Regions from separate parts of the Hyphomicrobium sp. DMF-1 genome, predicted to be linked through region 1. Evidence: riboswitches for the same ligand, from Rfam matches in the RefSeq annotation. Region 1 holds a riboswitch; the other holds the start of a gene.

The links. Region 1 has a riboswitch for cobalamin ahead of PE058_RS05650 (ABC transporter substrate-binding protein). Riboswitches for the same ligand answer to the same signal wherever they lie in the genome.
Region 2: another riboswitch for cobalamin. It lies ahead of PE058_RS16600 (TonB-dependent receptor plug domain-containing protein); the one in region 1 lies ahead of PE058_RS05650 (ABC transporter substrate-binding protein).

Annotation. Positions count from the first base shown of each region.
Region 1 is NZ_CP115706.1:1,253,923-1,257,333, forward strand. Features, by position in the region: gene cobF (precorrin-6A synthase (deacetylating)) at 1-719, opposite strand, end outside; cobalamin riboswitch at 895-1,105, shown strand; gene PE058_RS05650 (ABC transporter substrate-binding protein) at 1,323-2,240, shown strand; gene PE058_RS05655 (FecCD family ABC transporter permease) at 2,237-3,226, shown strand; gene PE058_RS05660 (ABC transporter ATP-binding protein) at 3,223-3,411, shown strand, end outside.
Region 2 is NZ_CP115706.1:3,622,637-3,626,047, forward strand. Features, by position in the region: partial or broken gene PE058_RS16595 (caspase family protein) at 50-931, opposite strand; cobalamin riboswitch at 1,109-1,334, shown strand; gene PE058_RS16600 (TonB-dependent receptor plug domain-containing protein) at 1,591-3,411, shown strand, end outside.

The DNA of each region.
Region 1 (3,411 bases):
TGCTTCTCTTTCTCGCGGGCGCGGATCTGCTCGATGACATCGACGAGATCGTGAAGCTTGCCGGACAGGAGAATTTCGTCGGGCGTGCCGAGGTAGGCTCCCCAGTGGATCTCGATATCGTCGTCGCAGATGGCGCGGAGCGTCTCGCCGCCGTCGAGCATGACGACGACGCTCTCTTCCGTCTCCGGCATTCCGTGCTTCACGAGCTTGCGCCCCGTCGTGATATGCACCGGCTCTCCCACCGCGTTCAGAACCATGGCGTGGCGCGCGGCGAGTGCCTGCACGCTGCTGATGCCCGGAATAACCTCGCAGTCGAATTCGAGGCCACCTTCCGAGCGTAGCAGATCCACAAGGCGCAAGGTGCTGTCGTAAAGGCTCGGATCGCCCCATACGAGGAACGCGCCGCAGCCGTTCACATCTACCTCGGCTGTGATCTGTGCGGCAAGCCGCTTCGCGCGTTCGCGATGCCAATCGGCGACGCCGAGCTTGTAGCCGCCGGGTTCCGGATCGCGCACGGGGTCTGCGATCGAAATGAACTTGAAGGGGCGATCCTTCATGTGGCGTTCGCAGATTTCCTTGCGAAAGCGCACGAGATCGCCTTTTGCCTCGCCCTTGTCGAACACAAAGAACGCATCCGCCTGATTGAGGGCGTTGATAGCCTGGATGGTGATGTAATCGGGATTTCCGGCCCCGATGCCAATGACGAGAAGGCGTCTCATGGTTCCTCGATGACGCCGTATCAATTCTCGCGCGCCTGTAGGGCTGCATTCTAGCCCCCGGCCGATCCGCGGGCCAGCTCTCTCGATGACGCCGGCGCATGGTTTCCGGAGCCCATTTTGCGGGTGAGGTGATCTTTGGCAGGTGTGGGCAGTTGACACCGGCGTCCGGCCGTAGCCAAAGTGGCGCCGTGACGGTTCCAGGAGGTCGAGTTCCCAGCCTCCGGATTAATAGGGAACGCGGTGAGACTTATGTCGAAGCCGTGGCTGCGCCCGCAACTGTTAACGGCAAGCTTTGGCCGAACTGCCACTGGCGATCCGTCGCCGGGAAGGCCGCTCGAAGCGCTTGAGCCGTAAGCCAGGAGACCTGCCTTCACAAGTCGCCCACCTGATGTGCGGGACGCGCAGAGGGACGGACAACCGTCGTGGCGACTGATGTGCAACCGAACGGACGCTGCGTCAGGTCATCGCGAAGTGGGCATTTAATTTCGAAAACAACGGGCCATCACGATACTCGCGCCGCATGAGAGATGCGGCTGCCCGTCGATCCGAAACAGTCACACGCGCGGTTCTCCGCAGCTTCCTGCTCCTCGCCGGCGGGATCAGATGATCATTCGTGCCACGCTTATCGCAGTTCGCCTTGCCGCCCGGATCAACGGTCGTGGCGTGAGGCTGCTGGCTGCCGCATGCGCGGCGGTGATGCTTGCCGGCTCCATGGCGGCTCATGCGGACGCGCCGCCACGGCGTGTCGTTTCCATGAACCTCTGCACGGATCAGCTCGCCATGTTAATGGCCGACGAGGGCCAGCTTCGCTCTGTCTCGCACCTGGCGATAGATCCCGAGAGTTCGGTGCTGGCGGAGCAGGCGCGCCGGTTTCCGATCAACCACGGGCTCGCCGAAGAGATCTTCATGATGAAGCCGGATCTCATTCTGTCCGGCACGTTCACCAATCGCGCCTCCATTGCGATGTTGAAGCGCCTGGGCTTCCGGCTCGAGGAGTTTCCGCCGTCGTACTCGTTTCCGGAGATCCGGGAGCAGATGTTGCGGATGGGGCGCCTGCTGCATCGGGAGGCACGGGCACAGGAGCTGATCGGCGAGCTTGACCGGCAACTCGCCGCAATTCCCGAGTGGATGCATGGGGGGCGTCGCCCGCTTGCGGCTCTCCATTATGCCAACAGCTATACGTCCGGCTCGGGGACGCTGGCGAGCGCGATCGTGGAGCGCTCGGGTTTCGAGAACCTGGGGTCCAGGCTGGGCCTCACCGGCATGGTGCGGCTTCCGCTCGAGGTGCTCGTGAACTCCGCGCCCGATCTGATCATTGGCGGCCTTCGCCCCGGCACGGCGCCTGCGCTCGCCTATCAGACTTTCGAGCACCCGGCATTGAGAGCGGTCCTCAACGGGGGCGAGCTCACATCCATTCCTGACAGATATTGGATCTGCGGAGCGCCTTTCACCGCGCAAGCCGTCCGCTTGCTCTCGGCGCACGCGCCTGTGCTCAAAGCCGAGCGGGGCGCTGCGAAATGAGCTATCGCCTCCTGCTCGCGGCGCTCGCGGTGCTCGTCGTCCTCTTGTTCGCCATCTCGCTTCTGATCGGCCCGGCCGGATTGGACGTCGGGACTTCCATCGCCGGATTGCTCAATGGCGACAATGAAGCGGCGCGTCTGGTGATGCGTGAGATCCGCCTGCCGCGGGCCATCCTCGGCCTCGCGATCGGCGCGACGCTCGGTCTTTCGGGCGCCGTGCTGCAAGGGTATTTGCGCAATCCGCTCGCGGATCCCGGCGTGCTCGGCATCAGTGCGTCGGCATCGCTGGGCGCGGTGATTGCGCTCTATACCGGGTTATCCGGCGCATTCGCGCTTGCGCTTCCATTGATGGCGATGGGTGGCGCCGTCGCTGCTGTCGTGCTGATCCAACTGCTTTCGGGCACGCATGCCGGCACGCTCACGCTCATCCTTTCCGGTGTCGCCATCACGAGCCTTTCCGGCGCTCTCACCTCGCTGGCGCTCAACCTCTCGCCCAATCCATTTGCGGCCGTCGAGATCCTGTTCTGGATGCTGGGCTCGCTCGCGGACCGCTCGATGCTGCACGTCTATCTGTCGCTTCCCTTCATGCTGGCGGGCTGGGTCATGCTGTTCGCGCTGGGGCGGGCGCTGGATGCGCTTACGCTCGGCGCCGATGTCGCCTCCAGCATGGGCATCCGCCTTCGCCGGACGCAGTGGCTGGCGGTGCTGGGGACCGCCGCTTCGGTGGGGGCGGCAACGGCGGTGGTGGGCTCCATCAGTTTCGTGGGGCTCATCGTTCCTCATCTGCTTCGCCCGCTCGTCGGGGCGCAGCCGAGCCGGTTGCTCACCGCCAGCGCGCTCGGCGGCGCGGCGCTGCTGCTGGCGTCCGATATCGCCACGCGGATCATCGCGCCGGGACGCGATCTCAAGCTGGGCGTGCTCACGGCCATCGTGGGAGCGCCGTTCTTCCTCTGGCTCGTCATCAAGAACCGGAGGAACGTCCTATGACCACGCTTTCGGTCGACAAAGTTTCGGTTCAGCTCGGACCGCGCCCGGCGCTGACCGACGTCTCCTTGTCGCTCAGGGGGGGTGACTTCATTGGATTGATCGGACCGAACGGGGCGGGCAAGTCCACCCTGATCAAATCCATCCTGGGGCTGGTGCCCTCGACTGGGACACTCGCCATCAATGGC
Region 2 (3,411 bases), 2.4 Mb from region 1:
CCGCTCCACCGAGGTAAATCTCTCCTCCGCCTAGAGACCCGTACACATGCGGAATCTGCTGACCGTGCGTGAGCTCCATCACGTCATCGCGGACGCGTCCGAAAACCAGCCGGATCTCGGTGCTCGACGCAGAAAGGTGGCGCAACAAGGCCTTCGTATAAGGGCTGTGCTCAAGCCCGCTGCCGTCGTCCGCCGTCATCCCCTCCTTGGCGGCGTAGGCAACGAGCGTATTGCCGTCAGGTTCAACGCGCGCCAGGCCGCGCGGGATGCTTCTGCGCCCGCCGGCCATCGGAAACACGTTGTTCCGGCAGGCGTCGAGGATAACAAGTTTGAGCTTCCGAACGCCGTCGAGCTGATTGAGGACCGTGTCGAGGCTCACGGCCTCGAGATCGAGATCCGAGCTGCGATCAAGCCGGGCATCGACCGGGATCAAATAGTTCTTGCCGGAATACTCAGTGCCATGTCCGGCAAAATAGATGACCGCGACATCGGCCCCAACAGCAAGCCGCGAGATCTCTCCCAACGCACTTCTGATGCCCTGGATACCCACATCCTTTCTGAGAAGGACCTTATCGAATCCCAAGGATTCGAAGGTGCGGGCAATGGCTTCCGCATCTTTGATCGGATTGGCGAGTGGCCCCACCTTGTAGTTCGAATTCCCAATGACCAGCGCTATTCTCTGCGTCGCGTGCGCGCTGTGTCCAAGCGATAGAAAAACTGCAAAGGCCGCAACAAATGCGAATAGACGATGAGGCATGATGTATCCCCAATAGTCATATGCAAAAAGTATATTACATACCAATTTGTACTCTGATGATTTGCGGCCACACAAGGGTGTCCCAGAAGATCTGACAAATCTTCCCGTGTGATGACAAGGTGTGCCGAACCCACGGCATCGCTGAGCACGGCACACTCTCTCATCGCCGCGCATCGTTGAGCGTGCCTAGCCGAGTGCACTTCGCTCCTCGCTCCATTGCTGTGAACAAGCATCACCGAGTTCGCGCTCACCCTCGGTTTGGAAACCAGAGAAGCCACGTCGCGCGACCGGCGCGCCGCGGGTGTCACCACATCTTCGCGATGGGGGATTGACAACCGCCGCAAGTTACCGCGTCTTAGTACGCGTGACGGTTCCCGGAGTGCGCGCAAGCGAGCGACGGGTGAAAAGGGAACACGGTGAGGCGCGTCACTGCGCCGAAGCCGAGGCTGCTCCCGCAACTGTAAGCGGCAAGTCTACTCCTTTTATGCCACTGGAGATCCGCGTTGGATCACCGGGAAGGTCGGAGCGAGACGTTCGAGCCGTGAGCCAGGAGACCTGCCGGCACGAGTCGCCCATCCTCCGTGCGGGACGCTCGGTGGAACGGTTACCCGTAGTGGCGGCTGATGTGCAACCTTTTGGGAGCTACGTCAGGCATGCCTTGGGTCGAAACAACCCTCTGACAAAACAAAGTCTCGCGCTGCAACGCCGCGCGCCGCTGCATGCATGTGCGGCTGCGTGGGCATCGTGTGGGGCTGTTTGATTTTGTGGTGAGTCTGCACGGGCTCCCGTCCATCAATCGTGACGGGGGACTTGTGACGTATCGAATTTCTTTCGTGGCAGCGCGCGATTTCGGGACTGCCCGCAGGGCGGTGCTAGTGTCGTCGACCGTGCTGCTTGTCGCGTCGGCATTCGGCCATTCGGCGAAAGCTCAAGTTATGGAGCTTGAAGGCATAACCATCTACTCGGCCAACCGCACGCCGACGGACGCCTCGAAAGTCGGCTCCACCGTGGAGGTTCTCACGGAGAAGGATCTCGCGAAGCAATCGAGGACCTATCTCAAGGACTACCTCGAGACCTTGCCTGGCGTGAACTTTTCACAATTCGGACCGCCGGGCACGCAAGCCGGAATCAGCATCCGCGGGGCGAGCGGAAGGTACGTAAAGTTGCTCGTCGACGGGATGGATCTGAGCGACCCCTCGGGCGTCACCACCGAGACCGCCTTCGAGCATTTGCTTGTCGGCGATGTGTCACGTATCGAGCTGGTGAAGGGCTCGCAGAGCACGCTGTTCGGCGGCGACGCTGTTGCCGGTGTCATCAACATCGAGACCAAAAAAGCGACCAAGCCCGGCTTCTCCCAAGGGGGAGGCGTGGAATACGGCGCCTACAATACCTTTCGCGGCGCCTATACCGCTGGCTACGCCGCCAACGACGGCAGCAACATTTCGGTCACCGCCCAAGGCGTCGACACGGACGGTTTCTCCGCAGCCGCGGTTGGCACCGAGGATGACGGCTACAGAAACCTGACATTCTCGGGACGAGGCGAATACTATCTCACCCCGTCTGCGAAGGTCTTCTTCAGCGCCCGCACGCTCGACGCCGATCTCGATATCGACGGCGGATTTCCGTTTAACGACAATGCCGATACCGTCGATGTCGTACAGCATGCCGGACGGGTGGGCGCCGAGGTCTCGTTTCTCGACGGGGCATTCCGGAACACCGTCGCGCTGCAAGGGATGCGGAACGAGCGCGAGTATTTCGGCAGCTCGGCCGGGAGCTACGTCGGCGAGCGCGTCAAGGCCGAATACCAAGGTGTTGTGACACTCAACGAGCGCTTGTCTTTGCTGGGCGGCGTCGATTGGGAAAAGACGACGGCGGACTCCTACTCCGTCAACGGCCAATCGGCAGATTGGACAGGCTACTTTGCGCAGCTCATGATCGAGCCAATTGACGGCTTGGTGCTGACGGGCGGCGGCCGTCTCGATAGCCACAGCAATTTCGGCGACTTCAAAACACACCGGCTGACGGGCGCCTATCTCTTTCCGGGAAGCGCTACGAAGATCCGGGGAAGCTATGGGACCGGCTTCCGCGTGCCGTCCCTGGACGAGCTGTTCGGGGAATTCCCGCTCTATCCATCCTATTCGGAGTACGGGAACCCTAATCTCGAGCCGGAGACCAGCAAGACCTGGGACGCCGGCATCGACCAGGGTTTCCTGGACGGCAGGGTGCAACTGGGCGCGACGTATTTCGAGCTCGATACCGACAACCTCATCACCACCGAGTACAACCCCGGAACGGGCAAATACAAATACACCAACATCCCCGGCGTGACGCGACGCAACGGCGTTGAGCTGACCTCGGCTGTGATGATCGTGCCCGGCGTCACCGTGTCGGCGAGCTACACCTATGTCGACACCGAGACCGCGTCGGGTGCCCGGCTCAACCACGTTCCCAAGAACAACGTGGTACTCGGAGTTGACCTCGTGCCCATGGAGAAGGTGGCCCTCAACGTCACCGCAAAGGGCGTGACCGATACGCTCGGTAGCGGCGGCGTCGAACTCGACGACTACGTGTTGGTGAGCGCGAAAGCCTCTTACGAGTTGCTTCCCGGTGTCGAAGCCTACGTACGCGGCGAAAACCTGCTCAACGAGGACTAT